DNA from 4 places in the Streptococcus sp. NCTC 11567 genome. Region 4 is predicted to be linked to each of the others. Evidence: predicted binding sites of a transcription regulator. Region 4 holds the regulator's gene; each other region holds the start of a gene.
What was found. Region 4 encodes Rex, which represses fermentation and respiration genes when NADH is low (regulators of the CRP and FNR family bind a similar motif). Its sites were predicted from a motif close to TTGTGAANTANTTCACAA; they were not measured.
Positions count from the first base shown of each region.

Region 1: a site for Rex is predicted at 2,383-2,400, ahead of FQT67_RS01725 (class II fructose-bisphosphate aldolase). Genes of this name have one in related genera too.
Region 2: a site for Rex is predicted at 1,586-1,603, ahead of FQT67_RS03565 (formate/nitrite transporter family protein). Genes of this name have one in related genera too.
Region 3: a site for Rex is predicted at 2,493-2,510, ahead of adhE (bifunctional acetaldehyde-CoA/alcohol dehydrogenase). Genes of this name have one in related genera too.

Region 1 is NZ_LR595857.1:309,555-313,995, forward strand. Features, by position in the region: gene lrgA (antiholin-like murein hydrolase modulator LrgA) at 1-289, shown strand, start outside; gene lrgB (antiholin-like protein LrgB) at 307-1,014, shown strand; gene FQT67_RS01715 (alpha/beta hydrolase) at 1,174-2,100, shown strand; tRNA gene FQT67_RS01720 (tRNA-Leu) at 2,154-2,239, shown strand; gene FQT67_RS01725 (class II fructose-bisphosphate aldolase) at 2,445-3,326, shown strand; gene rpmB (50S ribosomal protein L28) at 3,870-4,058, shown strand; gene FQT67_RS01735 (Asp23/Gls24 family envelope stress response protein) at 4,212-4,441, shown strand, end outside.
Region 2 is NZ_LR595857.1:669,918-674,358, forward strand. Features, by position in the region: gene FQT67_RS03550 (phosphoglycerate mutase) at 1-213, shown strand, start outside; gene FQT67_RS03555 (transcription repressor NadR) at 323-844, shown strand; gene FQT67_RS03560 (hypothetical protein) at 946-1,488, shown strand; gene FQT67_RS03565 (formate/nitrite transporter family protein) at 1,615-2,385, shown strand; gene pbp2b (penicillin-binding protein PBP2B) at 2,492-4,441, shown strand, end outside.
Region 3 is NZ_LR595857.1:61,825-66,265, reverse strand. Features, by position in the region: gene adhE (bifunctional acetaldehyde-CoA/alcohol dehydrogenase) at 1-2,421, opposite strand, end outside; gene FQT67_RS00375 (acyltransferase family protein) at 2,742-4,441, opposite strand, start outside.
Region 4 is NZ_LR595857.1:1,135,631-1,140,071, reverse strand. Features, by position in the region: gene FQT67_RS05815 (AI-2E family transporter) at 1-601, shown strand, start outside; gene radC (DNA repair protein RadC) at 649-1,329, shown strand; gene FQT67_RS05805 (gamma-glutamyl-gamma-aminobutyrate hydrolase family protein) at 1,331-2,026, opposite strand; gene FQT67_RS05800 (redox-sensing transcriptional repressor Rex) at 2,035-2,679, opposite strand; gene FQT67_RS05795 (DUF4649 family protein) at 2,857-3,069, opposite strand; gene FQT67_RS05790 (DUF1831 domain-containing protein) at 3,137-3,484, opposite strand; gene FQT67_RS05785 (cysteine desulfurase family protein) at 3,474-4,441, opposite strand, start outside.

The DNA of each region.
Region 1 (4,441 bases), 830 kb from region 4:
TCAAGTGGAAAAAGTAGCAGATCTTTTGGTTGGCAATATCGGTCTCTTCTTTGTTCCTGCCGGTATTTCAGTGATTAACTCTTTAGGGATCTTGAAAGAACATTTTATTTTAAACATGCTTCTGATTTTTAGTTCAACACTCTTGTTGCTTGTTGGAACTGGTTGGATGACACAATTATTAATGGGAGCAGATGTCAAGAAACCAGCTTTGGGAAAACCAGGTCTCTTGGTCAAAGGGTCATTTCAGGATGAGCGTCATCTGGTAGCTAGTAAAGTCTTGGCTAAGTAAGAAGAAAGGAGCTAGTTATGGCAGCATTTATCGATATTTTGCGGGTTTCTCCTATTTTCGGTGTTCTTTTATCTGTAGGGACCTTCTTTATTGGCCAGATTTTGTTTAAAAAATCAAAAGGTTTCTTCCTCTTTGCACCCCTCTTTGTTGCCATGATTCTTGGGATTGCTACCTTGAGCGCAACTGGTATTAGTTTTGCCGAGTACAATAAGGGTGGCCAAATCATTAGTTTCTTTTTGGAACCTGCTACCATTTGCTTTGCTATTCCCCTCTACCGTAAACGGGAGGTTTTGAAACAATATTGGCTTCAGATTATTGGTGGAATTACGTTAGGCAGTGTTGTCGCAGTCTATGGAATTTATCTCGTATCAAGTTTATTCCATCTTGGTAGAGTAGTGGTTGCGTCGATGTTACCTCAGGCGGCAACAACAGCCATTGCTATGCCGACATCAGTTGCCATGGGGGGATCAGCAGAATTAACTTCGCTAGCTTGTATTTTAAATGGTGTGATTATTTATGCCTTGGCAAAACCGTTGATTCAATTGTTTAAGATAAAAGATCCCATTGCACGTGGTTTGGCCTTAGGAACAGCAGGCCATGCACTTGGGGTTTCGGCAGCCAAAGATTTTGGTCAAGTCGAAGAGTCGATGGGTTCCATTGCCCTAGTTGTTGTTGGCATTATTGTTACTGTGGTGGTACCCATTATGGGAAGTGTCCTTCTTTAAAAATTGTTATCTCCTACCTCTAAGTCCTTCTAAAGAATCCTCTCGTCTTTAGGAGGATTTTTGGTGATAAGAACTCGTTTTTTAAAACTTGAGCAGGAAAACGATTTATTTGTAGAGTAAAGCTTTCTTTTTTTCTGATTTTCCTGTAGAATATTTGATATGAAAACCATTCGATTATCAAAGTATTTAGGAATCCTATTCCTATTAGTAACTCTTGCTAGCGTTGGCGCTAGTTTTTATTTCTTCCATGTTGCCCAAGTACGGGATGAGAAAACATTCATTAACAATAAAAAACGCAGTACGGATAACCCGCTATACCCAGCTGAGCAAGCTTTTGATGCTTTACCACGTGAAAAGCGTTACATAACCCATCGTGGGTTTAATCAAGTAGCATGGTATTTACCGGCTGCGAAAGAAACCCAAAAGATAGCTGTCGTGGTGCATGGTTTTGCTAACAATAAGTCAAACATGAAACCTTATGCCATGCTTTTTCACGATTTGGGTTATAATGTCCTAATGCCAGACAATGAGGCTCATGGAGAAAGCCAAGGAAACTTAATCGGCTATGGCTGGAATGATCGGTTGAATGTCATGGCTTGGACAGATCAGTTGATTAAGGAAAAACCAGACAGTCAAATCACCCTTTTTGGACTTTCTATGGGAGCTGCCACAGTCATGATGGCAAGTGGGGAAAAATTACCTGAGCAGGTTACCTCTATTATTGAAGATTGTGGTTATACTAGCGTTTGGGACGAATTGAAGTTTCAGGCTAAGGCTATGTACAACTTGCCTGCCTTCCCATTACTCTATGAAGTTTCTGCCTTATCTAAGATTCGAGCGGGTTTTAGTTACGCAGAGGCAAGTTCAGTGAAACAACTGGCTAAAAATAAGCGGCCCACTTTATTTATTCATGGGGATAAAGATGATTTTGTTCCTACAAAAATGGTTTACGACAATTACAAGGCTACTAAAGGTCCTAAGGAAATCTTGATTGTTAAAGGGGCCAAACATGCCAGATCTTTTGAAACAAACCCAGTACAATACCAGAAAAAAATCGCTGCATTTTTGGAAAAAATTGATAAATAAGTATTGACAGCCATCCTCATAGTTGCTATAATAATTTATGTTGCTGATGAGTAGCGGGGATGGCGGAATTGGCAGACGCGCAGGACTAAGGATCCTGTGACCGCTTTAGGTCGTGTGGGTTCAAGTCCCACTCTCCGCATAGTAAGAGATGAATCGTTGATTCATCTCTTTTCGTTTGCTTCAAATAAAGCTGAGTAGCTAGCATTGATTTCGAGAAAAGTTTGGATAATCTGCGTTGGGAAAACGCTTTAAGCTTGTGAAAGACTAGAAATTTATGGAAAATTGTGCTAGAATGAACAATGTAAACGGGGAGTTATCCCGAAAAATAAGAGGAGGCCTTACAAATGGCAATCGTTTCAGCAGAAAAATTTGTCCAAGCAGCTCGTGAAAACGGATATGCTGTTGGTGGATTCAACACAAACAACTTAGAGTGGACTCAAGCAATCTTGCGTGCAGCAGAAGCTAAACAAGCTCCAGTTCTTATCCAAACATCAATGGGTGCAGCAAAATACATGGGTGGTTACAAAGTATGTCAATCTCTTATCGCTAACCTTGTTGAATCAATGGGTATCACTGTTCCTGTTGCTATTCACCTTGACCATGGTCACTACGAAGATGCTCTTGAGTGTATCGAAGTAGGTTACACTTCTATCATGTTTGATGGTTCACACCTTCCAGTTGAAGAAAACCTTGCTAAAACTGCAGAAGTTGTTAAAATTGCACATGCTAAAGGCGTTTCAGTTGAAGCTGAAGTTGGTACAATCGGTGGTGAAGAAGACGGAATCATCGGTAAAGGTGAGCTTGCTCCAATCGAAGATGCTAAAGCAATGGTTGAAACTGGGATTGACTTCTTGGCAGCTGGTATCGGTAATATCCACGGTCCATACCCAGAAAACTGGGAAGGTCTTGCTCTTGACCACTTAGAAAAATTAACAGCAGCTGTACCAGGTTTCCCGATCGTATTGCACGGTGGTTCTGGTATTCCTGACGATCAAATCAAAGAAGCAATCCGTCTTGGTGTTGCTAAAGTTAACGTTAACACTGAAAGCCAAATTGCTTTCTCTAACGCAACTCGTGAATTTGCTCGTAACTACGAAGCTAACGAAGCAGAATACGATGGTAAAAAATTATTTGACCCACGTAAATTCTTGGCTCCAGGTATGAAAGCTGTTCAAGGCGCTGTTGAAGAACGTATCGACGTTTTCGGATCAGCGAACAAAGCATAATTTAGAGAATTACATTTACTAAAGCCCTCTTGAGGGCTTTTTTTAGGTACACTTGACATCCTAAAACGGCTACCAGTTTCTGTGAAACAATCTTTGATGGTAACAAATAAAGCATAATTCATAGAATGAGTTAAGTGGCCTGGAAATGGTGAGGGTCTATTTTTCTAATTGTGAAAAGTACATATCATATCGTTTTCTGTGAAATCATTTGTGATTGAGAACAATCAAGAGTTGCTATCTGAATCCCTTAGCTTTAAGCTTTAACAAGTTTTTAATTAACTATTTAGAGTGACTATATTTGCCACTCTGTCATCAGTCAAGAAGAAGTTTATATAGGGGGGATTGAAATGGATCTAATAAAAGTCGTTATATGAGATGGGTACAGGTAGTTCACACTTACAATTCTGAGTTCCTTCCATCACTGGAATACAAAAAAGAAAATCAAAAATAACTTGCCAAACAAAACCCCCTATGATAAAATAGATAAGTATGTGGTGCTAGCACATCCGTAAACATATTCTACGTAGGAGGAAACAGATCAAAATGGCTAAAGTATGTTATTTTACAGGACGTAAAACCGTTTCTGGAAACAACCGTTCACACGCGATGAACCAAACAAAACGTACAGTTAAACCAAATCTTCAAAAAGTAACTATCCTTGTTGATGGTAAACCTAAAAAAGTTTGGGCTTCTGCTCGTGCGCTTAAATCTGGTAAAGTAGAACGCATCTAATAGAAATAAGCCTTAGGGCTTTTTTTCTTAGTCTCTTTTCGGAAATGGGAAGAGTTGAAAAAGGGATATCCCTTATGATTCACCCTATCTCTTTTACATTAGCTGTAGATTATGGTAAAATAATATGAACAATAACTTTTTGAGGTAGTAAATATGACTGTAAAAATCAATACAAAAGATGGTCTAATCGAACTATCCGACGACGTTATCGCAACTGTCGTGGGTGGGTCAGCAACGGAAATTTTTGGCGTTGTTGGAATGGCTAGTAAAAGTGCAATCAAGGACAATTTCCAATCGCTACTTCGCAAAGAAAACTATGCAAAAGGTGTTGTAGTGAAATCAACAGATATGGGTATTTCTGTTGATGTGTACACTGTGATGAG
Region 2 (4,441 bases), 470 kb from region 4:
TACTGGGAAGAAAAAATTGCTCCAGCTCTTCTTGACGGTAAAAACGTCTTTGTTGGCGCACACGGTAACTCAATCCGCGCTCTTGTTAAACACATTAAAGGTCTTTCAGATGACGAAATCATGGATGTGGAAATTCCAAACTTCCCACCACTTGTTTTCGAATTGGATGAAAAACTTAACATTGTTAAAGAATACTACCTCGGTGGTGAATAATTGTGAAACCAGACTTTGGTCTGGTTTTTTCTTGTCTTACTTATGAGAGACAGGAGTTTCTTCTGAAAAATGTGGTATGATAGAACTAACTTGAAAAAAAGGATAGATTATGAAAGCAGAAGAACGTCGTCAAAAAATTATTGAGTACTTAACTGGCGAACATGAGGCCCTGTCCGCTACTTATTTGGCTAAGTTGCTGGGTGTTAGTCGCCAAGTCATTGTTGGAGATGTTGCCTTACTTCGTGCCCAACAAATTGATATCATTTCAACTCCTAAAGGCTATATCATGTCAACAGCTCTGTTTAGTCACCAATTTTGTGCCCGCATTGTCTGTCAACACGGTTTGGCAGAGACAGAAAAAGAATTGCAAATCATTTTAGCGCATCAGGGAATTATTACTACTGTTGAAGTAGAACATCCTATTTATGGCATGATTACAGCCCCCTTGAATATAAAAAGTCAGTCTGATGTGACTAACTTTATGAAAAAACTAAACTACTCTAATGCTGAATTACTATCATCTTTGACAGAAGGGTTGCACAGCCATTTGATTTCCTGTCCGAGTCAAGAAGCTTTTGAAGCAATGTCCCAAGATTTAGAAGCAGCGGGCATTCTATATACTGGTCGGTAGAGAGTCCAAAGAATAAATAGGAATCGGAACAGCGCATTGTTTTATAGGTGTCTTGACACTTGTAAAACAATGCGTTATACTATCTCTTAAAAGGAGATATAATGACTAAAAAACCAACACAATTAATTGCCTATGTTTCGATCTTAGTTGCTTTTGCTATTTTAATTCCAATGATTATGCCTCTTAAGCTGATTATCGGCCCAGCCTCTTTCACACTGGCTAGTCATGTTCCCTTATTTCTAGCTGTTTTCATATCTGTTCCTGTGGCTCTTTTTGTAGCCCTTGGAACGGGGCTAGGTTTTTTATTGGCTGGCTTTCCCCTTATTATTGTCTTGAGAGCTTTTTCGCACCTTTTGTTTGCTGTCTTGGCAGCTTGGTGGTTGAGCAAATCCCCTCAAACGATTAAATCTCCACTCAAAACCTTTTGGTTTGCCTTTTTAGTCAATGTTCTTCATGGATTGACTGAATTTGTGGTTGTCTATGCTATGACAGCAACAACTGCAACTTCTTTATCCTATTTTTGGTCAATGTTTGGCCTGATTGGTGTGGGGTCTCTGATTCATGGCATGGTAGATTTTTATCTTGCTTTAGCTCTCTGGAGATTTTTAGCTGCTGAATTAGACTTATCCATTGCAAAACTTTAGCTAGGTAGTCTTGATGGCTACTCCATCTATAAAACTGGCCCTTTCACTATGGAAGGGCTTGCATTTTTTAAAAAAATTGATATACTAAAAAGTGCATTTGTGAATACGATAACAAAAGGAGATGTCATGAAAACACCAGAACAGATTTTAGCATCAACGATTCATATTGGAGAGCATAAGATTAGTAAGCCATTTCTTGCCAAGTCTATTTTAGGCTTTATTGGAGGCGCAATGATTAGTTTAGGCTACTTGCTCTACGTTAGGATTGCTGCTAGTGGTTTAGAGACATTTGGAGCTTTCTCGAGTGTTCTGGGGGCCTGTGCATTTCCAATTGGATTGATTATTATCTTGATGGCTGGTGGAGAATTAATTACAGGAAACATGATGGCTGTTTCAGCGGCTTTTTTCGCCAAAAAGATTAAAGCCAAGGACTTAATAAACAACTGGCTCATCATTACCTTATTTAATGTTATTGGTGCGGTATTTGTAGCCTTTGTTTTTGGGCATTTTCTAGGATTGACCTCGGCAGGAATTTTTAAAGAAGAAGTGATAGAAGTGGCTCATGCTAAGATAGCCGCAACACCTTTACAAGCCGTTGTATCAGGGATTGGTTGCAACTGGTTTGTGGGTCTTGCTTTATGGTTGTGTTATGGCGCAAGTGATGCTACGGGTAAACTCCTTGGTACTTGGTTCCCTGTCATGACCTTTGTAGCACTTGGTTTTCAGCATAGTGTGGCAAACGCTTTTGTCATTCCAGCAGCAATTTTTGAAGGTGGAGCAACTTGGTTGGACTTTATCCTTAACTTTACCTTTGTCTATGCCGGTAATATTATTGGCGGAGCTATTTTTGTGAGTCTCTTTTATTTCAAAGCTTACTATCATCCTGAGAAAGCATAAGTTCAGATAAAATTTTTAGACTGGGAAGACTTTATTCCCGGTCTTCTTTTTATAATTTGTGATAAAATAAGAAGCGAAGTTTAAAAAGGAGGAGCAGAAGAACACAATGGCATCACTCATTACTAAAAATAAAGCAAGTATTCCGAGACGACTTCATCTCCTTTTTTTGATTATTGTCTTATTATTTGTCGGACTGATTTTACGGTTGGCCTACATGCAAATTTACACGACCTCTTTTTACGTGAGTAAGCTAAAATCTTCTACCGTTTATAAGGTTAAAGTGGCTCAACCTCGTGGAAAAATTTTTGATTTTAGTGGCAAACCCCTTGTCTCAAATGCCATAAAAGATGTGGTTACTTACACCAGAAGTCCAAAAGCCAGTGCTAACGAACTGAAAGTTCTAGCTAAGCATCTGGCAAGTTATGTTTCGTACCCAGAAGCTAGCGTGACAAGCCGAGCTAAAAAAGATTTTTATTTGGCTGATCCAGATGTGTATGCCAACATTGTTAAGAGACTTCCTAAAAAGGCTGTTCTAGACCGGTTTGGCAATCGCTTAACGGAAGCGACGATTTATGCCAATGCTGTTGCTTCTGTAAAAGAAAGCGACCTTCATTATTCAGATGAGGACTTGAAAACCATTGCCATTTTTAATCAAATGAATGGAGCGGCTGTTTTTACAACGGTTAATTTAAGAACCAACCCCTTAAATGAAGAAATTATTAAAAATATTCGGGCTAATCAAACAACATTACCAGGTATTGCTATTGGGACCGATTGGGAACGACAGGTTGCCAATACAAGCTTAACAGCCCTTATAGGAAAAGTATCTAGTGAGGAAGCAGGTCTTCCTAAAGAAGAAGTTAATCAGTACCTCAAAAAAGGGTATGCTATGAATGATCGTGTGGGGACTTCCTACCTTGAAAAACAATACGAATCCGTTCTTCAAGGGAACCACGTGATTAAAGAAATAAAGACTAATAAGACAGGCAAAATCCTCTCTGAACAGCAACTTGATAAGGGAGAGCCGGGTAAAAATATCAAATTAACGATTCCTTTGGACTATCAGCAAGGCGTAGATGACATCATAAGGCGATATTATGAGGCTGAAGTGGCCAGTGGTCAAGCGGATTATTCTGAAGGAATCTATGCTGTTGCGCTGAATCCAAAAACAGGAGCAGTTTTAGCTATGTCAGGCTTATCTCATAACAAGGAGACAGGTCAAGTGGATAGTGATGCTTTGGGAACTATTACCGACGTGTTTACCCCTGGTTCTGTTGTTAAAGGAGCTACTCTGGCAGCAGGTTGGCAGGCAGGAGCCATTGAGGGAAATGAGCTTCTTACGGACCAATCGATTCAATTTGGAGATTCTAAACCTATTAATTCTTGGTTTACAGCTGGACAGTTGCCAATCACTGCTAGCCAAGCTTTAGAATATTCTTCAAATACCTACATGGTAAAGTTGACCCTGAAAATGATGGGTCAAGAGTATTATCCGGGCATGTCTTTAACAAGTTCTGGAATGTCAGAAACCATGTCAGCGTTGCGAAAGGCCTACGCGGAATTTGGCATGGGTGTGCCAACAGGAATTGATTTGCCGGGAGAATCTAGAGGCTATTTAACGGACAATTACACCATTTCAAATGTTCTAAGCGAATCTTTTGGTCAGTTTGATAACTACACGACAATGCAGTTAGCGCAATATGTAGCCACTATTGCTAATGGTGGTAATCGGGTTGCCCCACATATTGTTGAGGGTATTTACCAAGATGATGGCAGCCAAGGACCAGGGCAGTTAAGTCAGGCAATTGAAACTAGCTTGCTGAACAAAGTTCATTTATCAGGAGACCAATTGGCGATTATTCAAGATGGTTTTTATCAGGTGGTGAATAGTGGCAGTGGTTATGCCACAGGTCGAGAATTATCAGGTGGACCAATTAGTATCAGCGCTAAAACAGGAACAGCTGAAACCTATGTTAAGGATAAAACAGGGCAACCTTTAGCAACTTACAATTTAAATGTTGTAGCCTATGGACCAAGTGATGACGCTGACATCGCT
Region 3 (4,441 bases), 1.1 Mb from region 4:
TTTCGCATAAGACTCAACGGCTTCTTCTGGTGTTGAAGCTGGAAGTCCTAACAATTTCGCAATGTCTTGGTATTTTTCATCCGCACGGTAGTAATTGTACTTAGGCCATGTTGCAGTCTTAGCTGGACGTGTACCGTTGTAACGGATAACGTATGGAAGCAAGATTGCATTGGTACGACCATGAACAGTGTGGAATTGTGCACCAATCTTATGTGCCATTGAGTGAGAAATACCTAGAAAAGCATTGGCAAATGCCATACCTGCCATTGTTGAAGCATTATGCATTTTTTCACGTGACTCAAAGTCAGCTTCTTTAACAGATTTTTCAAGAGTTTCAAAGACAATCTTAATTGCTTGAAGCGCCAAACCATCTGTAAAGTCGTTAGCCATTTGAGATACATAAGCTTCTGTGGCGTGTGTCAAAACGTCCATACCAGTATCTGCAGCAATAAAGCCTGGAACTGTCAATACCAAAGCTGGGTCAACAATTGCCACAGTTGGTGTCAATGAGTAGTCAGCAATTGGGTACTTACGGTTGTTAGCCTTGTCTGAAATAACAGCAAATGGTGTTACCTCTGAACCTGTACCAGATGTAGTTGGAATGGCAATGAATTTTGTTTTCTTACCAAGTTCTGGGAATTTGAAAGCACGTTTACGAATATCCATGAATTTTTGGACAAGGTCATGGAAATCAACTTCTGGTTGCTCGTAGAATAACCACATTACTTTGGCAGCATCCATTGGAGAACCACCCCCAAGGGCAATAATGGTATCTGGTTTGAAGGTACGCATTAATTCAGTACCTTTCATAACTGTTGTAATATCTGGATCTGGTTCAACATCTGCAAAGATTTGGTAAACCACTTTATTACGACGAAGGTCCAATTGTTCAATGATACGATCCAAGAAGCCAAGTTCAACCATGGCATGGTCAGTAACAATCATCACGCGTTCAACGTCACGGCATTTTTGAAGGTATTGAATTGAATCACGTTCGAAGTATGTTTTTGAAGGGACTTTAAACCATTGCATATTATTTCTACGTCTTCCTACTTTTTTGATGTTCAAGAGATTAACAGCACTAACGTTATCACCAACTGAGTTGCGGCCATAAGAACCACATCCTAAGGTCAATGATGGTAAGAAAGCATTGTAAACATCACCGATACCACCAAATGTAGAAGGTGAATTCCAGATGACACGGATAGCACGAATTCTAGTACCAAATTCTTTTGCCAACTCTGCATCTGCTGTATGAATGGCAGCTGAGTGACCAAGTCCATTAAATTCAACCATTTGACGAGCTTTTTCAACACCGTCTTCACGTGATTCAGATTTCAAGACAGCAATGACTGGAGATAATTTTTCACGTGTTAAAGGTTCATTTTCTGAAACTTCTTTACATTCTGCAGCAAGAATATTGGTTCCTTCTGGAACAGTAAATCCAGCTTGTTCTGCAATCCAAGTAGCTGGTTTCCCAACAATGTTTGGATTCAATTTAGCGCCAGCACAGTTTTTACTGTTAGCTTTTGCACCAAAACAGAATTCTTCAAGAAGGGCTTTTTCTTTTTTATTTACAAAATAAGTATGGTAAGATTTGAACTCTGCAACAAAATCGTCATAGATTTCTTTGTCCACGATAACAGCTTGTTCAGATGCACAGACCATACCGTTGTCAAATGATTTTGACATAACAATATCATGAGCTGCTTGGCGGATGTTAGCAGATTTTTCCACATAGGCTGGAACATTACCTGCACCTACCCCAAGAGCAGGTTTTCCACATGAGTAAGCTGCTTTAACCATAGCATTTCCACCTGTAGCAAGGATGGTTGCAATGCCATCATGATTCATCAAAGCATTTGTTGCTTCAAGTGATGGTGTTTCAACCCACTGAACACAGTTCTCAGGAGCACCAGCGGCGATAGCAGCGTCTCTAACAATCCGAGCGGCATGTGCTGATGATTCTTGAGCAGATGGGTGGAAAGCAAAAATGATTGGATTACGTGTTTTTAACGAAATCAAAGATTTAAAGATAGCTGTTGAAGTCGGGTTAGTTGTTGGCGTAATCCCACAGATAACACCCACCGGCTCAGCAATCAACGTCAAACCTGTCACGTCATCTTCTTCAATAATCCCTACTGTTTTTTGATGGCGCATGTTATTAACCACATGCTCACAAGCAAATAGATTTTTTGTTGCTTTATCTTCAAAGACACCACGACCTGTTTCTTCGTAAGCATGTTTAGCAAGTTCTCCGTGTGCATCCAAGGCAGCAACAGAAGCTTTTGCTACGATATAGTCAACTTGTTCTTGGCCAAGCTTACGCATCTCTTCAAGAGCAGCTAAACCTTTTTGAACAAGAGTATCAATTGTCGCAGAAACAGAGGTTGTTTCAACAGTGTTATGTCCTTCAGTCATTTGAGACTCCTTTATCTTGTTAAAAGTTTCACAATTTTATTTACAAAATTATTATAACACTTTTTGAAAATTTGTAAATCATTTCACAAGATTTTTGTGAAGTTTTTTTCAAAGTCTTTCTGAAACCCTTTGATAGCGCGCTTTTTTACACTTGCTTTTTTCAGAAATAAAATCTCAATTAGGACGACAATTTCTGAAAGCGTTTTCTTGCACAACTTTGAGTTACTACTTCCCTATGAGATCAAAAAAATATTTCATTCTCACAAAAAGCCAGAGCAAATCAACTCCGGCTTTTCTTAGTAAAATAATCTGCAAGCATTTTATTTAGCGGCTTTTTTAGCAGCTTGTTCAATGGCTTTTTGGATAGTAGAAACGTATAACTCAGCCCCTTGACTGTCTTCACTGTAATGCACACCATCACTGCCATACCAGATATCTGGGTTATCGGTAGCAACCTTGTACCAGTCTGCTATCGTCACGTACTTATATTTTTTAGGGAGCTTAATAGCATAATCTCTGGCCTCAGCTACTTGAGCTGCATTTTTAGCATTATACGGAGAAACTAAAACCAAGCGATGTCCCTTAGGTAAAGCTTCAATAAACGATTGAACGTCTTGACCATAGTTATCGAGTGAATTGACCCCAACTGCTAAAACAACTGTCTTAGATAAAGAGTTAGAGTTAATTTGATTAGTAAATAACTCAAATGCTTCCGAAAAATTACGACTTACCGCGGCATCTAGCTGAGCCTGTGGCATGAGTTTTGAGAAAGCCGCACTGGATCTAAGAGCAACAGAGTCACCGATAATGCTCACATCACTTAAAGCATTTGCATCTCCTGCTGCTAGTGTATGTGTTCGTTCAATATTATTTTGTGCCTGTTGCAAAGAACTTACCAATAGCTGACGTTCAAATTTGCCCACTTTTGGAGCTGCAACACAGGTGCCCAAAGCCAGGAAGGCTAAGGCCAATGATACTCCTGAAATCCACTTATAATAGGGAGACAAATCAATTTCCAAACCAAGCAAGTTAGGTTTCTTACCTTGAATCAAAGGTTCCACAATATAATAAGACATGGTAGCAAACAAGACCGAAAAGAAAGTGGTCAGAATAACCGCCAAGACATTTGACATCAATTGGGTAAAAATAATATAAAATGGCCAGTGGAAAAGGTAAATACCGTAGCTGATATCAGCCAAATACGTTACTACTTTAGGCTCTTGCCAGTCTGGCGTCTGTTCGTGAAGCACACGCGCAGCGTAAATCATAACCGATGCAAATAAACTAGCTAATGCAAAGCCAAATAAATAAGTCACAATATGATTAAAATTCAAGGTAATGGTCAATAAGAGTAAAAGGGCAAAAGCACCAACCATCACAGCAATCACTTGCTGACGCGACCACAACCGAACATTTTTTTGAAAACGAACGGTCGTTTCCTTGATACCTGTCATCGTCGCAAACATCGCTCCCAAAAAGAAAGGGAAACTATGTGAGAAGCTCGAAAAATAAATCAATGATACATTAGAAGTCACAAAAGCTCTGATAAACATGCTCAAAAAGCTGACTGTAAAAACTCCTGATGATATTAAAAAGAGAAGGCCTCTCAGCTTCTTATGACTATCCTGACGCTTAGCTAACAACCAAATCAACACTCCCCAAATCAAATAAAAATGGACTTCAATGGCTAAACTCCACGTGTGAACAAAGAGATGAGGGATAAATTGACTTTCGTAACTGCTTCCTGTTAATATCTCATAAATATTAGTTGTGAACCCTAGAACAGCTGCAATCTGACTTCCTAAATTAGCAATAAAATCGCTTTTAACTAAAAAAGTAAAAGGGATAGTCAATAAAATCATTAAAACGAGCGGAGGAACAATACGATAAAACCGCCTTCTTAGGAAACCAATAATATCTATGCTTTCTTTTTTGGTGTATTCATCTATCAAGAGAGCTGTGATTAGATAGCCTGAAAAAGTGAAGAAAATATCAACTCCTATAAAGCCTCCTGGAAATG
Region 4 (4,441 bases):
AGCACGTGTCATCAAATATATTGGTGGTGATGCCAAACTAACACAAACCATTACGAGTTATAGTCAACAATTATTAAAACAATTTATCGGTGTCCTAACGAATATCTTGACCTCAGTTACTGTTATCGCATCTGCGATTATCAACCTTTTCATCAGTTTTGTCTTTTCACTCTATGTCCTGGCCAACAAAGAGAGTCTTTGTCGTCAAGGAAATACCTTGGTGGATACTTATACTGGTAAATATGCTCAGCGTATTCATTATCTAGTTGATTTATTACACCATCGTTTTCATGGTTTCTTTGTCAGCCAGACCTTAGAAGCGATGATTTTAGGGACGCTCACAACGACGGGAATGTTTTTACTACAATTACCATTTGCTGGAACTATTGGGGTATTAGTGGCCTTCACTGCATTAATTCCAGTTGTCGGAGCTTCCATTGGTCTGCCAGCAATGTGGGTGTTAATGGCCATTACCATTGGAGCTTCCTTAAGAGGAATTGTTGGGATGATTATCGCCGTCCCTTTAGCAGCAACTCTCTATCAAGTCATTAAGGATAACATCCAGAAAAAACAAGCCATTCAAAAAAAACAGGTTTCTTAATAAGAAACTTGTTTTTTTATCGAATAAATAGATAGGGAGGTAGTGAGATGTATTCGATCAAATGCGATGATATAAAGCTGATGCCAAGAGAACGGTTAATGCGCATGGGGGCCGAAGCCTTAAGCAACCAAGAATTATTAGCCATTTTATTAAGGACAGGAAATAAAGAAAAACACGTTTTGGAATTATCTTCTTACCTGTTGTCACATCTAGAAAGCTTAGCAGATTTTAAAAAGCTGTCTCTGCAAGAATTACAAACCTTAGCGGGAATCGGTAAAGTCAAAGCAATTGAAATCAAAGCAATGATTGAATTGGCTGCTAGGATTCAAGCAACTGAGCAAACACTGTCTGAGAGGATTCTTTCGAGTGTTCAGATTGCAGAGAAGATGATGGCAGTTTTAGGCGATAAAAAGCAGGAGCATTTAGTGGTTCTGTATTTAGATAGTCAAAATCGCGTGATTGAAGAGAAAACAATTTTTATAGGAACAGTCAGACGTTCGATCGCAGAACCTAGAGAAATTTTATATTACGCTTGTAAAAATATGGCAACAAGTCTTATTGTGGTTCACAATCACCCATCAGGAAGTATTGACCCGAGTCCTAATGATTACGCTTTTACTGAAAAAATAAAACGATCATGTGAAGACCTAGGCATCATTTGCCTGGATCACATCATCGTTAGTTATCAATCTTATTATAGTTTCCGAGAAAAATCATCTCTTTTCTAGCTTAAAAGTCATTGACAAATAAATCAAAGAGTTGTAAATCTTCCTTGCGAACACCTTGAAGCAACTCAGGATGCCATTGAACACCCAAAAAAGGAATAGCCTCGTTAGTAGAAACAACAGCTTCAATCGTTCCATCACGAGGGTCTCTTGCAATAACTTTTAAATCATCAGCTACCTTTTTCAGACTTTGATGATGAAAAGAATTAATGACAGTTTTCTTACCATAGATAGGATATAAAATGGAATCTTCATCCACAATCATTTCATGCGATAGAAAATCAGAAGGAGCATCTTGCCAATGGGAAGGGATATTCTGGTTTAAACTGCCACCTAAGGCAACGTTCATTAACTGAGTCCCACGACAGACGCCTAAAATAGGTTTTTTCTGGGCTATAGCTTCTTTAATGATGGCTAGTTCAAAGTGATCTCGTTCGGGTGAGAAATCATCATCAAAGGCAGCTTTTTCTTCTTGATAATATTTAGGGTCTACATTTTGTCCCCCAATCAAGATTATTTTATCGACCATGGACACATACACCTTAGCAGCTGATTCATCACCAATTGGTAGTAGAAGCGGTAAGCCACCTGCATCAGTAACTGCCTGGACAAAACCAGTAGGCGCATATGACCAGGGCAGATTATCTAGAGCGATATTTAATCTTTGGTTTGCACTTATTCCAATAATGGGTTTGGACATTGTACTCCTTAGTCAAGATGGTTTTGATTCATAAAATAGAGAAGGGTTTGCAATTCGCTAGTTAAATCCACGGATTGGACAATCACACCTTTTGGAACCTGTAAATGGACAGGAGCGAAACTTAGAATCCCTTTAATACCAGCTTCAATGAGTTGTTCGGATACTTCTTGAGCATAGATACTTGGGACAGTTAAGATAGCCGTTTCAATATCAGTATTGTCAAGTCGGTCTTTGATGGTTGAAATCCCATAAATTGGAATACCATCAGTGGTCTTGGTCCCTACAAGAGGGTTATCATCAGTATCAAATCCCATTGCAATCTGCATTTTATTACGGTCATGGAAACGGTAGTGTAAGAGTGCGCGACCAATGTTACCACATCCAACTAAAATCACGTTAGTAGTAGAGTGATCGTTAAGTAAATCAGCAAAGAAATTCATTAATTTGGTGACATCATAACCAAAGCCACGGCGTCCTAATTCTCCAAAATACGAAAAATCTCGGCGAACAGTTGCCGAATCAATGCCCATAGCATCTGCAATTTGTTTAGAGCTAGCTTTTTCAACCTGATCAGCATGAAAACGTTTGAAAATGCGGTAATAGAGTGATAAGCGTTTTGCGGTCGCTTTTGGAATAGATTTATCAATAACCACTGTTTAACTCCTTATAGAATTGTCATTACATTTATCTTTCTTTATTGTAACAGAAAGTTTGTGAAAAATGCAACGTTTTGTTCATTATTTTGTGAAAGATGTCCTTTCATAGAAATCGTAACTGGTTTATAAGAGGATAAGAAAAAAGCTAAGAAGAAACTTCTTAACTTTGCTATTTTAGTGAAGGCCTTGTTGCTCAAGGAAAAAGTATAGGTTACCAAACTGTCCCGTATAATCTAGTTGCTGGCCATCTACCATTACCTTGGTAACAGGGAAATAATCTGCAATAGCAATTTGACAAGCTAATTGCGCCTGTTTATAGTCATCATAACTAGCGTAGGAAATCTGCTTTTCCTGTTTGTTGTTGTTTAAATAGCTAATGTCAATCATTGTCTGTTACCTCCCTTTTTGATAGCACCATTATAGTGCGTTGGGAAGAGAAATACAATTGATTAGCTTAGACTTTTGTTTTACTAAAAATATCACGTTCGACAAGGCTATCCATAAGGAAATAAAACTTGTCTTGAAGAATTTTATTGTCTTCAGATTTGAAAATATTAACTAATCTAAGACCAGATTGATCCGTAATAGCGAGTTTAAAGCCATCGAGTTCTTTATTTATCGTAATTTTTAAAGGAAAACCTTCTCCTGAATTAGGAACTTTTTCTAACAAGCGGGTTAACTGATAATGCCCTACTTTGGTTTGTGTAAAAGTAGTGTCTCTCAAAGTGTATTTTTTGACAGTTGGACTGATTTGGTAACGATAGTTACAGTCTTTTAAAGTAATTTCTTTTTCAAATGCCATCTGATTCTCCTAGAATTTTTCGTAAGGTTTGAGCCAATTGAGTGGCTTCTTCGAAAGTATTTTGATCTGACAGGCTGATGCGAATGGATTCTGATAGGCGATGAGACTCTTTGCCATAGTAAGCTGCAAGTACATGACTTGGCTCAACGGTTCCAGCTGTACAAGCAGAGCCTGTCGACACTGCAAAACCAGCTAAGTCAAGTTGGGTTAGTAGGACTCCATTTTGATAGCCAGGAAAGCCAATGTTAATCACCTGTGGAAGAGAGTTTGGGCCTTGATTAAGGTAATAAGAGAGTCCCTCTAGTTGTTCCAACAAGTGATCCCGTAAAGAAGTGATATGATTGGTTGCTGACAGACAGTTAGTTAAAGCATCTTTTAGAGCTTGTGCCATCCCCACAATGCCTGGTAAGTTTTCAGTGCTAGCTCTGCGTTTATGTTCTTGTTCTCCCCCATGAAGCAGGGAGTCCATAATCATTCCTCGACTATAAAGGAATCCAACCCCCTTAGGACCGTGAAATTTATGAGCAGACGCTGATAAAAAATCAACGCCTAATTGCTCAGGAAAAATCTCAAATTTTCCGATAGCTTGTACAGCATCTACGTGAAAAACCGCTTGATGGTCTCTAAGGAGGTTTCCAATCTCTTGAATAGGTAAGACATCACCTGTTTCATTATTAGCATACATCATGCTTACTAAAATCGTATCATCTCGGAGCGCCTTTTTAACGTCAGCCAAATCAATTGTTCCATTTTGGCAAGGCAAATAAGTCACCTCGAATCCAAATCGCTCTTCAAGATAGGCCATAGGGTGAAGAACAGAATGGTGCTCAATAGCAGTTGTGATGATGTGCTTACCCTTATTTTGATTAGCCAAGGCATAGCCTTTAATAGCTGTATTGTTGCTTTCTGTCCCCCCAGAAGTGAAAATAATGTGGCGAGCATTAACGTCTAAGAGAT